2 linked regions of the Streptomyces sp. SN-593 genome follow. The protein of the gene in region 1 interacts with the protein of each later gene in a pairwise test. Links are inferred from orthologs where the notes say so. Each region holds a gene or a part of one and is shown in the gene's direction. Other genes may lie near its edges. The genes, in order: panC and RVR_RS06155.

Region 1 (8,277 bases):
GCGCCTGCCGGCCCCGAAGTCCGCCGACCTCCGATCTCCGACCTCCGCCCCCCGAACTCCGCGACGACCGCGCACCCGCCCCCGAAAGGACCCGACCGATGGCGATCCGCGTCATGCTCGTTGACGACCAGGCGCTGCTGCGCACCGGCTTCCGGATGGTGCTCGCCGCCCAGCCGGACATGGAGGTCGTGGCCGAGGCGGGCGACGGCGCCGAGGCGCTGGACGTGCTGCGGCACACCCGGGTCGACGTGGTGCTGATGGACGTGCGGATGCCGCGCATGGACGGGGTGGAGGCCACCCGCCGGATCTGCGGCGGCGACCGCAGCGCGGACCGCGGCGCCGCCCAGGGCGCCTCCGGCGCCGAGTCGGGCGCGCCCCGCGTGCTGATCCTGACCACCTTCGACCTCGACGAGTACGCCTTCACCGCCCTCAAGGCCGGCGCCAGCGGCTTCATGCTCAAGGACGTCCCGCCCGACGAGTTGCTGACCGCGATCAGGGCGGTGCACAGCGGCGACGCGGTGGTCGCCCCGAGCACCACCCGCCGGCTGCTGGACCGCTTCACCCCGATGCTGCCCAACGCCGCCGAGGCCGCCGCCGGCCCCACCGCGATCGACCGCCTCACCGACCGCGAGCGCGAGGTCCTGCTGCTGGTCGCCCAGGGCCTGTCCAACGGCGAGATCGCCAGGAAGCTGGTGCTGTCCGAGGCGACCGTCAAGACGCACGTCGGCCGCATCCTCACCAAGCTCGAACTGCGCGACCGGGTCCAGGCGGTGGTGCTCGCCTACGAGTCCGGGCTGGTGCGCGCCGGCGGTGGCGGCGCCGCCCGGTGATCTTCCGGTGAAGGTCGGGAACAACGCGGCTGCACAAGGGAGTTCCCAGGGCAGAATGCGTAACGACCGACAGGCCCGCCGGCACACCCGAACCGGCGGAGGACCGACCACCGGCGCCGCGCCGGCATCACCTCGGCGCGGTGGCCGGAGAGCTAGGGGGAGCACCACATGCGCGCCATCGTCTTCGAGGAGTTCGGCGGACCGGAGGTACTGACCCTCGCCGACGTGCCCGAACCCCGCCCCGGCCCGGGCCGGATCACCGTCGACGTCGCCTACGCGGGGATCAACTTCGCCGACATACTGGCCCGTTCGATCGGCTACCGGGTGCCCGAACTGCCGTTCCGTCCCGGCCTGGAGGTCTCCGGACTGGTCCGCGAGGTCGGCGAGGGCGTCAGCGGCCTCACCCCCGGGCAGGAGGTCGCGGCCTTCCTCGACGGCGGCGGCTACGCCGACGTGGTGGAGGCGCCGGCCGCCGCGGTCTTCGCGGTGCCCGCGGGCATCGACCTGCGCACCGCCGCCACCCTGCCCAGCGTGCTGCCGACCGCCTACGGCCTGCTGCACGAGGTGGCCCGGCTCCGCGAGGGCGACACCGTCCTGGTGCAGGGCGCGGCCGGCGGGGTCGGCACGGTCGCCGGCCAGCTCGCCCGGGCCGGCGGCGCCAGCGCGGTCTTCGGGGTCGTCTCCAGCCTGGACAAGGCCGAGCACGCCCTCAAGTCCGGCTACGACCAGGTGTTCACGACCGACACCTTCGACCGGGAGGTGCTGGCGGCGACCGGCGGCCGCGGCGTGGACATCGCCCTCGACCCGGTCGGCGGCGAGACCTTCAGCCGTACGAAGGCGGTGGTCGCGCGGTTCGGCCGGCTGGTCTCCTTCGGCAACGCCAGCGGCGACGAGCCGTGGCAGGTCGGCCCCGCCGACGTCATGCCGACCGCCCTGACGGTGGGCGGCTTCTCCATCCTCGGGCTGGCCGCCTCGGATCCGGAGCTGCTGCGCGACATAGCCGACCGGGCGTTCCACACCGTCACCGAGGGCGGGGTGGAGCTGCCGGTCAGCGCCGAGTTCACCCTTGAGGAGGCGGCGCGGGCACACGTCCTGGTCGAGTCGCGGACGAGCACCGGCAAGCTGCTGATCAAGGTGGCCGGCTGACCCGGCCGCGCACCGTACGGTCACGGGGGTCGTACGGCGCCGGCCCGGCGCCCGGCGCGCGGCAGGCGTGTCCGGCGCCGGTCCCGGCTCAGCCCAGGCGGGCGGCGAACTCCGCCGCGGCGGCCCGGACGTCGGACTCCGTCCAGGCGAGGGCGGGTTCGGCCACGGTGACCTCGGTCATCGACAGTCCGGGCGGCCCGGGCTCGGTGAAGCGGCGCAGGCCGAAGAGGCTGGTGCCGGTCTCCTCCGCCATCCGCAGCCCGGCGTCGTCCAGGGCCGCCGCGGGATACGGCAGCCACAACTGGAACTGGTGGGTGTGCGGTTCGGCCGGGTGCGTCAGCGGCAGCGTGACCCCCGCGTCCGCCAGTCCCTCGCGCAGGGCCCGGGCCACGGTCCGGGCGTGCTCGACGTAGCGCGGCAGCCGCGGCAGCACCCGTTCCAGGGCGGCCAGCGCGGACAGCGCCGCCGGGAACTGGTGCGCGATCTGGCCGCCGTACCGGTGCCGCCAGGCCTTCGCCTCCGCCACGAAGTCCGCCGGGCCGGCGAGCGCGGCGCCCGACAGGCCGCCGAGGGACTTGTAGAAGCTCACGTACACGCTGTCGGCGAGCCCGGCGATCTCCGGCAGGTCCCGGCCGAAGTGCGGCGTGCACTCCCACAGCCGGGCGCCGTCGAAGTGCACGACCGCGTCACGCTCACGGGCGGCGGCCACCGTCGCGGCCAGCTCGTCCCAGGTCGGCAGCACGAACCCGGCTTCACGCAGGGGCAGTTCGAGCATCAGCGTGCCGAACGGCTCGTCGAGGTCGGCGACCTCGGCCGCGTCCGGCAGCCGTCCGGCCCGCGTCGGGTGCACCGTGCGCAGTCCGGTCACCGTCCGCAGCGCGTCCCGCTCGTACATCTCGGGATGCGCCAGCGGGTGCAGGGCGACCGTGGGGTTCCCGGTCCGGCCCGCCCAGGTGCGCAGGGCCACCTGCTGGGCCATGGTGCCGGTCGGGAAGAACGCGGCGGCCCCGGTGCCGAGCAGTGCGGCGACCCGCGTCTCCAACTCCGCCACGACGCCGTCGCCGTACAGGTCCGCGGGCGCGTCCAGATCCACGCCCGCCGCCTCGGCGTCCTCGGCGAGCAGGGCGGACCACTCCCGCAGGGTGCGGTCGTGGCCGTCCACCAGGACGCGTGAACACGCCGCGACGGCGGCGCGCCGCCGGGCTCGTAGCTGATCCGTCGTTTCCATCCCCAGATTGTGCTCCGCCGCCCCCGGGCCCTCCGGGCGCCCCCCGCGGGGCCCCGGGGAGCGGCGCAACCGGCCCCACCGGGCAGGTGGCCCCGGGGCCGGCGGGACGGGGCACCCGGGGGGTCACGGGGAAGACGTTCGCGTAAGGTTGACGAGAAGGGGTCGCCGAGGCTGGGAGGCGTGGTGGAGGAGAAACCCGCGAGGCTCACGGTGGGGGTGGTGGGTGCGGGCCGCGTCGGCCCGGTGCTGGCCGCCGCGCTCGCGCTGTCGGGGCACCGCCCGGTGGCCGCCAGCGGCGTGTCGGACGCGTCGCGGCGCCGCGCGGAGGCGCTGCTCCCGGGCGTCCCGCTGGTGGAGCCCGCCGCGGTGCTGGCCCAGGCGGACCTGGTGCTGCTCACGGTCCCCGACGACGCCCTGCCCGCGCTGGTGCGCGGCCTCGCCGAGACCGGCGCCGTACGGCCCGGCCAGTTGCTGGTGCACGCGTCGGGCCGCTACGGCACCGACGTGCTGGAGCCCGCGCTGCGCGCCGGGGCGCTGCCGCTCGCGCTGCACCCCGCGATGACCTTCACCGGCACGCCCGTGGACGTGCAGCGCCTGGCCGGCTGCTGCTTCGGCGTCACCGCCCCCGGGGAGCTGCGCACGGCCGCCGAGGCGCTGGTCATCGAGATGGGCGGTGAGCCCGAGTGGATCGAGGAGTCCGCCCGCCCGCTGTACCACGCGGCCCTCGCGATCGGCGCGAACCACCTGGTCACGCTCGTCGCCCAGGCGATGGACCTGCTGCGGCAGGCGGGCGTGCAGGAGCCGGGCCGGATGCTCGGCCCGCTGCTCGGGGCAGCGCTCGACAACGCGCTGCGCTCCGGCGACGCCGCCCTCACCGGTCCGGTGGCCCGCGGCGACGCCGGCACGGTCGCCGCCCACCTGGCCGAGCTGCGCGCCCGCGCGCCGGAGGACGTCGCGTCCTACGTGGCGATGGCCCGTGCGACCGCGGACCGCGCGCTCGCCAACGGAATGCTCAAGGCCGAATACGCGGAGGCGCTGCTCGGCGCCCTCGCCGACGGGGGGACCCGATGACCCGACTCGTCCACCGCGCGCGCGACCTGGCCCCCGCCACGGCCGTGGTCATGACCATGGGCGCGCTCCACGACGGCCACGCCGCCCTGATCCGCGCCGCCCGCGCGCACGCCGGCAGCGGCGTCGTGACCGTCACCGTCTTCGTCAACCCGCTCCAGTTCGGCCCCAACGAGGACCTCGACCGCTACCCGCGCACCCTGGAGGCGGACGTGAAGCTCGCCGAGGCGGCGGGCGCCGACCTCGTCTTCGCGCCCGGCGCCGACGAGGTGTACCCGGGCGGCCCGCCACAGGTGCGCCTGGCGGCCGGCCCGATGGGGGAGGGCTTCGAGGGCGCGTCCCGGCCCGGTCACTTCGACGGGATGCTCACCGTCGTCGCCAAGCTGCTGCACCTGACCAACCCGCTTCCCCCCGTGCCCGGGGCGGCCCGCACGGCCGCGTTCTTCGGGCAGAAGGACGCGCAGCAGCTCGCACTGGTCCGCCGGATGGCCACCGACCTGAACTTCCCGGTCGACATCGTCGCCGTGCCGACCGTCCGCGAGGACGACGGCGTGGCGCTGTCCAGCCGCAACCGCTACCTGTCGGACGCGGACCGGGTCTCGGCCCGGGCGCTGTCCCGCGCGCTGTTCGCCGGCCGCGACGCCGCCGCGGGCGGGCCGGGGGCGGTGCTCGACGCGGCCAGCGCCGTGCTGGACGCCGCCGCCTCGGCCGAGCCGCCGGTCGGCCTCGACTACCTGGCGCTGGTCGACCCCGCCACCTTCACCGCGGCCGCGCCGGACCACACCGGCCCGGCCGTGCTCGCCGTCGCCGCCAAGGTCGGCGGCACCCGGCTGATCGACAACCTCCCCCTGGAGTTCGGAGCCCCCGAATGACCACCTCACCCGCCGGTTCGCCCGGCCCCGCCGACCTCCCCGGCATACGCCTGCACGCCCCGGCCCCCGGCTGGTCGCTGGGCGCCGACGTGGTCGTGGTCGGCTCCGGCGTGGCCGGGCTGACCGTGGCGCTGCGCTGCGCCGCGGCCGGCGCGAAGGTCGTCGTGGTGACCAAGGCGCACCTGGACGACGGCTCCACCCGCTGGGCCCAGGGCGGGATCGCCGCCGCGCTCGGCGAGGGCGACACCCCGGCGCAGCACCTGGACGACACCCTGGTGGCCGGCGCCGGCCTGTGCGACGAGGACGCGGTGCGCCTCCTGGTCACCGAGGGCCCGGACGCGGTCCGCCGGCTCATCGCGACCGGCGCCCACTTCGACACCGACGAGGCCGGGTCGATCCTGCTCACCCGCGAGGGCGGGCACCACCGCCGCCGCATCGCCCACGCGGGCGGCGACGCGACCGGCGCCGAGGTCTCCCGCGCGCTGATCGCCGCGGTGGTGGACGCCGGCGGGCACGTCCCGCAGGAGGACGAGGACGCCTCCGACGCCGGGACCGGGACGCCGGCCGCGACCGGGACCGAGACCGCGACCGGGACCGAGACCGCGACCGGGACCTCGGCGGGAAGCGCGTCGGGAACCGGCGCGGGCGCGGGGAGCATCGAGTTCGTGGAGAACGCCCTCGTGCTCGACCTGCTCACCGACGCCGGCGGCCGTACCGCCGGCGTCACGCTGCACGTGATGGGCGAGGGCGCCCGCGACGGAGTGGGGTCGGTGCGCTCGCGCGCCGTGGTGCTGGCGACCGGCGGCATGGGCCAGGTCTTCTCCGCGACCACCAACCCGGCGGTGTCCACCGGCGACGGCGTGGCGCTGGCGCTGCGGGCCGGCGCCGAGGTGAGCGACCTGGAGTTCGTGCAGTTCCACCCGACCGTGCTGTGGCTGGGCCCGGACGCCGAGGGCCAGCAGCCGCTGGTGTCCGAGGCGGTCCGCGGCGAGGGCGCGCACCTGGTCGACGCCGACGGCGTGCGCTTCATGGTCGGGCAGCACGAACTCGCCGAACTGGCGCCGCGCGACGTCGTCGCCAAGGGCATCATGCGCCGGATGCGGGAGACCGGCGCCGCGCACATGTACCTCGACGCGCGGCACTTCGGCGCGCGGATGTGGGCCGAGCGGTTTCCGACCATCCTGGCCGCCTGCCGCGCGCACGGCATCGACCCGGTCACCGAGCCGATCCCGGTCGCACCGGCCGCCCACTACGCCTCCGGCGGGGTGCGCACCGACCTGCGCGGGCGGACCACCGTGCCGGGCCTGTACGCCTGCGGGGAAGTCGCCTGCACCGGTGTCCACGGCGCGAACCGGCTCGCCTCGAACTCCCTGCTGGAGGGGCTGGTCTTCGCCGAGCGGATCGCCGCCGACGTGGTGGCGGACACGGAGCCGGCGCCGGGCGAGCCGGTGCCGCCGGCCCCGTCGGGCGCCCCGCTGCTCGCCTCCGAGGCGCGCTACGAGGTGCAGCGGATCATGACCGCCGGCGCCGGGGTGCTGCGCAGCGCGGAGAGTCTCGCGACGGCCGCGGGCGCGCTGGAGCGGCTGCACACCGCGGCCGTGGAGGCGCACGAGCGGGACGGCAAGACCGCCGAGCCGTGCGTGGAGACGTGGGAGGCGACCAACCTGGGCCTGGTGGCCCGGGTGCTGGTGGCCGCGGCCCGGCGCCGCGAGGAGACCCGCGGCTGCCACTGGCGGGAGGACCGGCCCGACCGCGACGACCGGGACTGGCGCCGCCACCTGGTGGTGCGGCTCACCCCGCACGGCACCCTGGACGTGCGCGCCACCGACGGCCCCGCGCTGCCCTCCACCCGCCCCGGCGGGCGGCCGGCGGTCACCCCCGCCGCCGGGATCGGGGATGATGGGGCCGCCGCCGCACCGCGGCGGCCACGGCCGTGAGAGGTCGGCGCCGCGGCGCACGGCGGCGCGGACCGGCCGCGGGAGACGGCGGCACGCGCGAGCAGTGGACGCGGCACCGCAGGCGACAAGGCACGCAGCACACGCAGCACACGAAGGAGCTTCCGTGACACCCCCCGATGTCCCTGACCGGCCCCAGCCCGTCGCCCTTCCGCTGCCGACGCTCGGCCCGCCCGCCGAGTCCGCGGGCGGCGGCTGCGGTGACGGCTGCGGCTGCGGCGACGCCCCCGACCCGTACGACCTCGACCCGCTGGAGTGCGGCCTCGACCCGGACCTCGCGGCGCTGATCGTGGACGCCGGCCTGGACCCCGTACAGGTCGAGGACATCGCGCACATGGCGATCGAGGAGGACCTCGACCAGGGCGTGGACGTCACCACGGTGGCGACCGTGCCCGAGGACGTCTTCTCCACCGGGGACTTCACCGCGCGCGAGGCCGGCACCGTGGCGGGGCTGCGGGTCGCCGAGGCGGTGCTGTCGGTGGTGTGCACCGACGAGTTCGAGGTGGAGCGGCACGTCGAGGACGGCGACCGGGTCGCGGCCGGGCAGAAGCTGCTGACGGTGCGCACCCGCACCCGGGACCTGCTCACCGCCGAGCGCAGCGCGCTGAACCTGCTGTGCCGGCTGTCCGGCATCGCCACGGCGACCCGCGCCTGGGCCGACGCCCTGGAGGGCACCGGGGCGAAGGTGCGCGACACCCGCAAGACCACCCCGGGGCTGCGCGCGCTGGAGAAGTACGCGGTGCGCTGCGGGGGCGGCGCCAACCACCGGATGTCGCTGTCGGACGCGGCCCTGGTCAAGGACAACCACGTGGTCGCCGCGGGGGGTGTCGCGGCCGCCTTCAAGCTGGTCCGCGCCGAGTTCCCCGAGGTGCCGATCGAGGTCGAGGTGGACACCCTGCACCAGGTCCGCGAGGTGCTCGACGCCGGCGCCGACCTGATCCTGCTGGACAACTTCACCCCCGCCGAGACCGCGGAGGCGGTCGCGGTCGTCGGCGGCCGGGCGCTGCTGGAGTCCTCGGGCCGGCTCACGCTGGACAACGCGCGCGCCTACGCCGACACCGGGGTCGACTTCCTGGCGGTCGGCGCGCTCACCCACTCCTCCCCGATCCTCGACATCGGCCTCGACCTGCGAGCGGAAGCGTAGAGGCGGATGCTGCTCACCATCGACGTCGGCAACA
Region 2 (8,267 bases), 3.5 Mb from region 1 along the record:
CCGTACCCGTCGATGCCGACCCAGGGGGCGTAGAGGTCGTTGGTGGAGTTGCAGGTCGCGTTCGCTTCGGTCCAGGCGGCCGAGACCGAGGTGAAGCCGCTGCCCGTGGCGGCGTACCCGCCCCAGTTGTAGCCGTTGATGTTGTAGTGCAGGGGGCGGAAGGACAGTCCCGGTGCGGCCGCCGCGGTGGCCGGAACGGCCGGAGCGGCAAAGGCCGCCGCAGCCGCGACGGTGGCGACGCGTATCAGGAATCTGCGCATGCTGGCTCCTTCGTGGGGGGTGCAGGATGCTCAAACCGCCGGCCTTGGGGGTGTGCGGGACGCGGCGCGGCAATTCAGAATCATCGATAGTCATGGACCTGTCAATATGGCCTCTGTGGACCTACCACCCTCCCCGGCAGGAGGCCGGACGCGCGCTCGGCGGGTGCGGCGAGCGGCGTTGGCGTACCCCGGGGACAGCGTCGAGGCGGACGAAGTGGCCGACGCCGTCGGGGGCGAGGTGCCGGTAGAGGGCAACCGCCAGTGCGGCACCGAGGACCATGGGGAGCAGCAGTCCGGTGAGGCGGACCGCGGCCACGGCGCCGCGGGCGATGCGGCCGCCGCCCAAGGGATCGAGTTGTCCCCGCGCAGCCCCCGGGCGATCCGGCTCTGGGCGAAGGGCCGCGCCCGTGCACTCGCCCGGCAGGGCGACTGCGCCGGAACGGCACGAGCGATCGGCCGAGCACTCGACCTGACGACCACGGCGTCGGCACCGCCCGCGGCAGTGATGGCCAGGTTGCGAACCCTCAAGGGCTGATGACGGCTACCAGCGCACGGGGCTCCCGGAGGTGTCCAGGTGCTGTTGCGAACCATCCAGTGCTGATGACGACCTGTACGACGTCGCCGCCGTCCTGGAGGACCCACCGCGGGACGGCGTGCCGGACTTCACCCCCGTCGAGTCCCACGCCCCGGCACATGGCGCGTGTTTCGGCCCCGGGGCGACGTTTGTCCGGGAGTCCACCAGCTGTCCCGGCACCGCGGAGGAGGAGGCGCCGGGCCGGACGCGAAGCGCCCGAGAGCGCTGCTGACTACCGGTCAGCAAACTCGGCATGAGGTCAGCATCCGTCCTGGCACACCCTGTCACACGCGGACGCACAGGCGAATCCGCGACCGCGCCGACCACGCTTTCCGAGCCTCGCGAGCGCGGGTGGTGGACGGCGTGCGGCGCCGTCACCCGCCCGCTCGGGCGCCCTCGGTCAAGGGCACGGGTGGCATCGGCGTTCTTGCAGGTCAGCGCTCGCGGCCGCGCGGTTTGAGGGGGGTGGGCGGGAGCTCCGGGGCCAGGAGGCGGTCGCCGTCGTAGCCGTGGACCTCGCCGAAACGGTTCCCGGTGTGCCAGTCCTCACGGGCCTGGGCGATGTCCTCGCCGGTGCGCCCGACGAAGTTCCAGAACATGACCAGCTTCTCCGCGAAGGGCTCGCCGCCCAGCAGCATGAGGGAGGCGGAGCTGTCGGCCAGGAGGGACAGGTCCCGGCGCCCGGCGCCGAGGTAGAGGAGCGACCCCGGGGTGACGGCCACCCCGTCGACGTCCACCCGCCCGGACATCGCCAGCGCGGCGTACTCGAAGTCCGGCTGGAGCGGCAGCCGCGCGGCGGTGCCCTCGGCGAGGGTGAGGTCGGCGCCGACCAGGGGCGTGTGGACGGTACCGGGCGACACCGCACCGTCGAGCTCGCCGAGGATCACCGTGGCGTGCAGCCCGTGCGCAGTGACCTCGGGCAGCTCCGCGTGGTGCTCGAACGCGGGCTCCGTGTTCCGGTGCGCGTCGGGCAGCGCCACCCACAACTGGGCGCCGTGCAGGTAGCGGCCGTGGTCGCGCGGCGACTCCTCGGAGTGCGAGATGCCCCGCCCGGAGGTCATCAGCCCCAACTCCCGTGGCCGTACGGTCTGCTTGCTGCCGAGGCTGTCGCGGTGCAGCACCTCGCCGTCGTGCAGCCAGCTCACGGTCTGCAACCCCGTGTGCGGGTGCGGCGGCACCTGCATGCCCGGTTCGCGGGCGATGTCGTCGGGGCCGTAGTGGTCGACGAAGCACCACGCGCCGATCATCCGGCGGCCGAGGTTGGGGAGCAGCCGGCGCACCCGCGTGCTCTCACCGAGGGGCGTGATGCGGCCGGTGAGCAGTTCGCGGACCGGGGCGGCGGACACGTCCTCGCGGCCCCCGCAGACGCTCGCGGACGGTTTCACATCGAGATTGCTCATGGTCCGATCATGCACCGGGTTGCGGCCGGGGCGCCCGAGGCGGCTCCACCAGCCGTTCCGGGATGTCCGCCAACCGGCCGCGCAGCCGCTCCCCGAGCGCCTTCGCCTGGGGGTCGGCACGGGTGGACGCCGCCACCCCGTCGCCGAGCAGGTCGTGCACGACGAAGTTCAACGCCCGCAGGTTGGGCAGTTCGTAGCGGCTGACCGGCAGCCGGGCCGCCTCGGGCAGCAGCGCGCGCAGCCGGGGCACGTCGAGGTACGTACGCAGCCAGGCGTAGGCGTCGTCGTCCGCGACCCACAGGCCGACGTTGGCGTCGCCGCCCTTGTCCCCCGACCGCGCGCCGACCAGCGTGCCCAGCGGCAGGCGTACGGTCCTGCCGGGCTCCGCGCCGGTCCGCCCACCGTACGGCTCCGCGCGCTCGGGCCGCGGCGCGCCCGCGACCGGGGGCGGCGGCGGGGGCACGGCGTCGGGCCTCACCCCCGGCGCGACGCGCCCCGGCAACAGCCCGCCGCCCGGCCCGCCCCCGACCGCTACGGCACCGGGCGGTACGGCACCGGCCGCTACGGCACCGGGCGGTACGGCACCGGGCGGTACGGCACCGGACGCTGCGCCTTCGGCCCCGGGCCCCTCCGCCCCCGACCGCCCCGGGCCGCCGGCCCTCGGCACCGCCAGCCGCGTACCGTCCGCGAGCACCGCGACCTCCGCCACCTCTTCCGCCGGGACCAACGCCGGCCAGTACACGCCGTACTCGGTCGGGCGGGCGGTGGCGTGCTCCAGGTAGAGGCCGGGGTAGCCGGCCAGCGCGGTGCCGGCGACGGCGGAGAAGAAGCCGCGGCCGACCTTGCCGGGGTCGGGGTCCTTCACCGTCAGGGTGAGCCGGTCCACCTCGTGGCCGTGCTCGCGCCGCAGGTCGTACCCGGCGAACGCGGCCGGGCCCCCGGTGGCGTCGCGCAGCGCGGCCTCGGCGAAGTCGGCCTTGGCGTCGAGGTCGAGGCCGGTGAGCACGAACACCGCGGAGTTGCGGTGGCCGCCGACGTGGTTGACGCAGACCTTGAGGGTGTCGGGCGCCGGTTCGCCGGTGACCGGGCCGACCGCGACCCGGTCGGTGCCCTCCTGGGTGAGGCGGACGGTGTCGAACCGGGCCACCACGTCGGCGTTGAGGTAGGCGGGATGGCCGGTCTCGTAGAGAAGTTGGGCGGTGACGGTGCCGACGGTGACGGCACCGCCGGTGCCAGGGTGCTTGGTGATGACGCTGGAGCCGTCCGGGTGGACCTCGGCGATGGGGAAGCCGGGGTGCACCGGGTCGGGGATCTCGGTGAAGAAGGAGTAGTTGCCGCCGGTGGCCTGCGTGCCGCACTCGATGATGTGGCCGGCGGTGACCGCGCCGGCCAGCGCGTCCCAGTCGTCGGGCGCCCAGCCGAACGCCCACGCGGCGGGCCCGACCACGAGCGACGCGTCGGTGACGCGCCCGCAGACCACCACGTCGGCGCCCGAGCGCAGCGCCCGCGCGATGCCCCAGCCGCCGAGGTAGGCGTTGGCGGTGACCGGCTCGACGCCCGCGGCGGCCAGCGGGCGGCCGGTGGCGAGGTGGGCGAAGGCGTGGCCCCGGGAGCGGAGTTCGGGCAGCCGGCCGAGCAGGTCGTCGCCCTCGACGTGGGCGACGGAGGGCCGCAGCCCCGCCGCCGCGGCGAGTTCGCGGAGCTTCGCGGCGAGCCCGGCCGGGTTGAGGCCGCCGGCGTTGACCACGACCTTGATGCCGCGCTCCAGGCAGGTGCCGAGCACGTCGTGCATCTGGGCGAGGAAGGACAGCGCGTAGCCGCCGTCCGGGTCGCGCCGCCGGGCCTTCCACAGCAGCAGCATGGTGAGTTCGGCGAGGTAGTCGCCGGTGAGGACGTCGATCGGGCCGCCCTCGACCATCTCGCGGGCGGCGGCGAGCCGGTCGCCGTAGTAGCCCGAGCAGTTGGCGATCCGCAGCGGTGCGGTGCGCCCGCGGCCGTGGACCGGCTCGCCGGCCGGAGCGGTCGTGCCCACCGGACCGTTCGCCGCACTGGTCACCGTACTCTCCCGTCACTTCGCCCCAGGGTCACCGGCCCCGGCGATCATCGTGCCGATGCCCGCGCCGCGCAAGACCCCGTGAGGGCGGGGATCGGACGGCCGGTGGTTGAATCGCGGGATGAACCAACCTCCCGCGCGCCCCGATCCGGCCGAACGCCCCGATCCGGCCGAACGCCCCGACGCCGGCGCGCCCGACGACGACGGCGGCCCGCTGTCCGTGCACGAGGTCATCGACATCGTGGACGAGGACGACCACGTCGTCGGCACCTCGCCGCGCGGCGAGGCGTACGCGCGCGGGCTGCGGCACCGCTGCGCGTTCATCCTGGCCCGCGACGACCGCGACCGGATCTTCGTGCACCGCCGCACGTCCCGCAAGCTCGTCTTCCCGTCCCTGTACGACGTCTTCGTCGGCGGCGTCGTCGGGGCGGGCGAGTCCTACGACGAGACGGCCCTGCGCGAGGCCGAGGAGGAGCTGGGCGTGTCCGGACTGCCGCAGCCCACCCGCCTGTTCAAGTTCCTCTACCGCCAGGAGAACGGCCCCGGCGGCTGGTGGTCGACGGTGTACGAGGTACGGGTCGACGGTCCGGTGCGGCCGCAGCCGGAGGAGGTCGCCTGGCACGCCTTCGTGACCGAGGAGGAGCTCGAAACGCGGTTGCGCGAGTGGGAGTTCGTGCCGGACGGGCTGGAGGCGTACCGCCGGCTGGCCCGCTGGCGGGCGGAGCGCTGAGGCCGTCCGGCGGGTCGTGCCGGGTCCCGGGGCCGGTCCCGCCCGCGGCTTCTCAGGTCAGGCCGAGCGCCTGCGCGATCACCGGCCACGACGTCTTGTACTCCTGCTTCCAGTACGTCCAACTGTGCGTGCCGCCGGTGTAGAAGTGGGTCTGGACCGGGAGGCCGAGCAGTGCCAGCCGCACGGCGAACGCCTGCGAGCCGGGCCACAGCGTGGTCTCCAGCGCTTCGGCGCTCAACTCGCCGTTCCCGCCCACGACTCCGGTCCCGGAGGAGAGGAAGAGCTTGGTGCCCTGGAGGCCCGAGGCGAGCGCGAACGGGTTCTCGGCGTTCCACAGCGGGAAGTTGAGGACGGGCGAGCCCCACAGCGACATCGGGTCCAGTCCCTCGCGGGCGACGATCGCCTCGACCACGGTCGGCATGCCCGGCATCGTGGTGTCGAGCACGCCGCTGTAGGAGGCCGCGGCGGCGAAGGTGCCCGGGTGCCGCGCGGCGAAGGCCATCGCCGCCCAGCCGCCGGTGGACACCCCGCCGATCGCCCGGGTGGCGCCGGCGCGGTAGTCCTGCTGGAGGAGCTGCATCAACTCGGTGACCTGGAAGGTCTCGTAGTCCGGGTGGCCGCTGCCGTAGTTCCACCAGGCGCTGGGGATGCCGGTGGGACCGGACGACGGCATGGCGACGATCACCTCCTTGTCGGCGGTGAACTGCTCGATGTCGGTCTCGCGCGTCCACGAGGTGTAGTCGTCGTGGGCGCCCTGGAGCAGGTAGAGCACCGGCCAGGTGCGGCCGGCCTGGGCCGACCAGTCGGCCGGCAGCAGCAGGCGGGTGGAGACGGTGCCGCCGACCGCGGGCGAGGAGATCCGCAGGTCCACGGTGCGCGCGTCGAGCCAGGTCTGGGAGACGACGGACGCGCCGTCCGCGGCGGTGCCTGCGGGTACGGCGGCGGCACCCTCGCGCGCGGTGGCGGCCGGTGCCGGGCCCGCGGGGCCGAGGACCAGCGCCGCGCTGGCCGCGAGCGTGACGGCCAGTGCCGCGGCGGCCCCCGGAAGACGGCGGTGCGTGTGCATGGGACACCTCATGTCGTAGGCGGTTCGGGGCGGAAGGGGTTCATGGCGTGGGGAGTTCGCGGCGGACGGTCCACCGGCGCGGACACCCGGGTTCGGGGTGCCGGGGACGGATCCGCCCGGTGCGGACGTGCCGGGGGCGGACCCGCCGGGTGCGCGTTCACCGTTCGCCCGGCTCGGGCCGCGGGGGCTCGGTGGCGCCGCCGGCCAGGTCGCGGGCCAGGAGTGCGGCGAGTTCGTCCACCACGGGCGGGTCGAGCAGCGCCAGGTGGTGGCCGGGCAGCGGGCGGACGGTCAGGTCCCGGCAGTGGGCGTCCCAGCCGAGCGCCGGGTCGTCGCGGTCGTAGCGGGGATCGCGCACCGTGTGCGGGGCCGGCTCGGTGGCGCGGTAGAGCAGGGTCCGGCCGGCGTAGGGGCGCGGGGTATGCCGCTCGGCGCTGCGCAGGTCGAGGTACGACGCGCGCTGGTGCTCCAGCACGGCCGCCGGCAGATCGGCCGACCGGGCGAGGGCGCCGACGACGAGATCGACCTGCCCGGCGTCGTCGAGTGCCGCCAGCCGGTCGTAGGGCAGGTCGAGCCGGGCGCCGTAGGTCTCCTCGACGTACCGGGCGAAGCCGGAGAAGCGCCGCAACGCCTCGTCGCGCGGGGTGAGTCGGGGCGCGGGCAGCGGCAGCACGCTGTCCACCAGCACCAGCGCGGCCACCGCCCCGGGCGTCGTACGCCGCCGCGGGTCGCGGTGCGGCTCCGGGGCCGTGTCCTCGGGGGCGGCGAGCAGCCGGGCGGTCTCCTGCGCCAGCAGCCCGCCGTACGACCAACCGCCCAGCACCCAGGGTCCGTTCGGCCGGACATCGCGGATCGTACGGGCGTACGCGCGGGCGCGGTCGCCCACGTCGGCCAGGGCGGGCAGCCGGTCCAGGCCGTAGCAGGGGCGGTCGGGGCCGAGCCGCCGGACGAGGCCGCCGTAGACCGCGGAGGAGCCGCCCGCCGGGTGGAAGAGGAAGAGCGGCGCACCGGTGCCCGCGGCGCTGAGGGTGCGGACGGGGCCGCCGGTCGCCGACTCCAGCCGTGGGCGCAGGAGTTCGGCGACCGCGGAGACCGTCGGCGGACGGGTCAGCAGCTCCCCCGGCGCCACCCTGTACCCGCTGCGCCCGGTCAGCTCCGCGGCGAACCGCGCCACGTCGTCGAACGGCCGGCCGGGCAGCCCGAGATCGTCCTCGGCGCCGGGCGGCGGACCGCCCGCGACGGTGGCCCAGGCATGGGCGACCAGCCGCTCGGCGGCGTCGCGCGGCTGGATACGACGCCGGCGGCCGTTCTGCCCCGACCGGGCGGGGGCGGCCGCGTCCTCCGACGGCCGTGTGGAGGCGGCGGGTTCGGTCACCGGCGGGGTGGGCGGCACGGGCACGGGCGGCGCGGTGTCCGCCAGGACTCCGGTCGCGGCGTCCGCCGGGGCTCCGGTCGCGGCGTCCGCCGGGGCTCCGGTCGCGGCGTCCGCCGGGGCTCCGGTCGCGGCGTCCGCCGGGTCGTCGCCGTGGCGCGCCAGCCAGGCCGCCAGCGCCTCCACGGTGCCGTGCCGCAGCAGCACGCGCGGCTCGACGGCGACGCCGAAGTCACGCCCCACGGCGGCGAGGATGCGGGCCGCCATCAGCGAGTCGAGGCCGAGGTCGGTGAGCGGGGTGCGGGGGTCGATGTCGGTCGGGGCGTAGCCCATGACCTGGGCGACGTGGCCGAGCAGGCGCCCGAGGACGGTCGGGGCGCCCGACGCCGCCACCGCGCCGCCCGCGCCGGGGGAACCGGCAGCGGGCTCGGAAGGGGGTCCGGAAGGGGGTCCGGAAGGGGGTCCGGAAAGGGGCTTGGCGGCAGCCCCGGCAGTGAATCCGGCGGCAGGCGCGTCCCCGTCCGTACCTGTGGCCGCCGCGCCGAACTCGCCTGGGGCGGCGGCCGGTTCGGGCCCGCGCCGGTGCACCGCCGTGGCCGTCTCCACCCAGTACCTGCGGTGCCGCCAGCCGGCCGAGGGGACGTCGGCGGGCCGGGCCCCCGGGTGGAGCAGGTCCCGTGCGACCGCCGTGCCGTGCAGCAGGTGTGCCGCCAGGCCCGTGCGGAAGGTGCGGGCGTCGTCCGTGTTCCGGCGCAGCGTCGGCAGCAGTACCGCGCCCTCGATCCCCTGGGCGGCCAACGTCTCGGCGAGCG

Evidence for each region.
Region 2: the proteins of panC (region 1) and RVR_RS06155 interact in binary tests that used the Escherichia coli proteins (3 or more experiments, as listed by UniProt). The link is inferred for Streptomyces sp. SN-593 from one-to-one orthologs.

Annotation. Positions count from the first base shown.
Region 1 is NZ_AP018365.1:4,981,073-4,989,349, forward strand. What follows is about bases 3,248-6,207. They hold panC (pantoate--beta-alanine ligase), read left to right. Parts: upstream 3,248-4,271; coding sequence 4,272-5,144; downstream 5,145-6,207. Other genes in these bases: RVR_RS21040 (Rossmann-like and DUF2520 domain-containing protein), read left to right, coding at 3,385-4,275; RVR_RS21050 (L-aspartate oxidase), read left to right, coding at 5,141-6,207. Also shown: RVR_RS21025 (response regulator), read left to right, coding at 99-830; RVR_RS21030 (quinone oxidoreductase family protein), read left to right, coding at 999-1,976; RVR_RS21035 (threonine aldolase family protein), read right to left, coding at 2,065-3,204; more of RVR_RS21050, read left to right, coding at 6,208-7,081; nadC (carboxylating nicotinate-nucleotide diphosphorylase), read left to right, coding at 7,206-8,243; RVR_RS21060 (type III pantothenate kinase), read left to right, coding at 8,250-8,277. UniProt on the Escherichia coli protein: Catalyzes the condensation of pantoate with beta-alanine in an ATP-dependent reaction via a pantoyl-adenylate intermediate.
Region 2 is NZ_AP018365.1:1,443,592-1,451,858, forward strand. Bases 3,263-6,212 are described here. They hold RVR_RS06155 (NUDIX hydrolase), read left to right. Parts: upstream 3,263-4,408; coding sequence 4,409-5,017; downstream 5,018-6,212. Other genes in these bases: RVR_RS06150 (acyclic terpene utilization AtuA family protein), read right to left, coding at 3,263-4,266; RVR_RS06160 (alpha/beta hydrolase), read right to left, coding at 5,070-6,083. Outside these bases: RVR_RS06135 (G1 family glutamic endopeptidase), read right to left, coding at 1-260; RVR_RS06140 (hypothetical protein), read left to right, coding at 439-795; RVR_RS06145 (pirin family protein), read right to left, coding at 1,269-2,234; more of RVR_RS06150, read right to left, coding at 2,242-3,262; RVR_RS06165 (type I polyketide synthase), read right to left, coding at 6,241-8,267.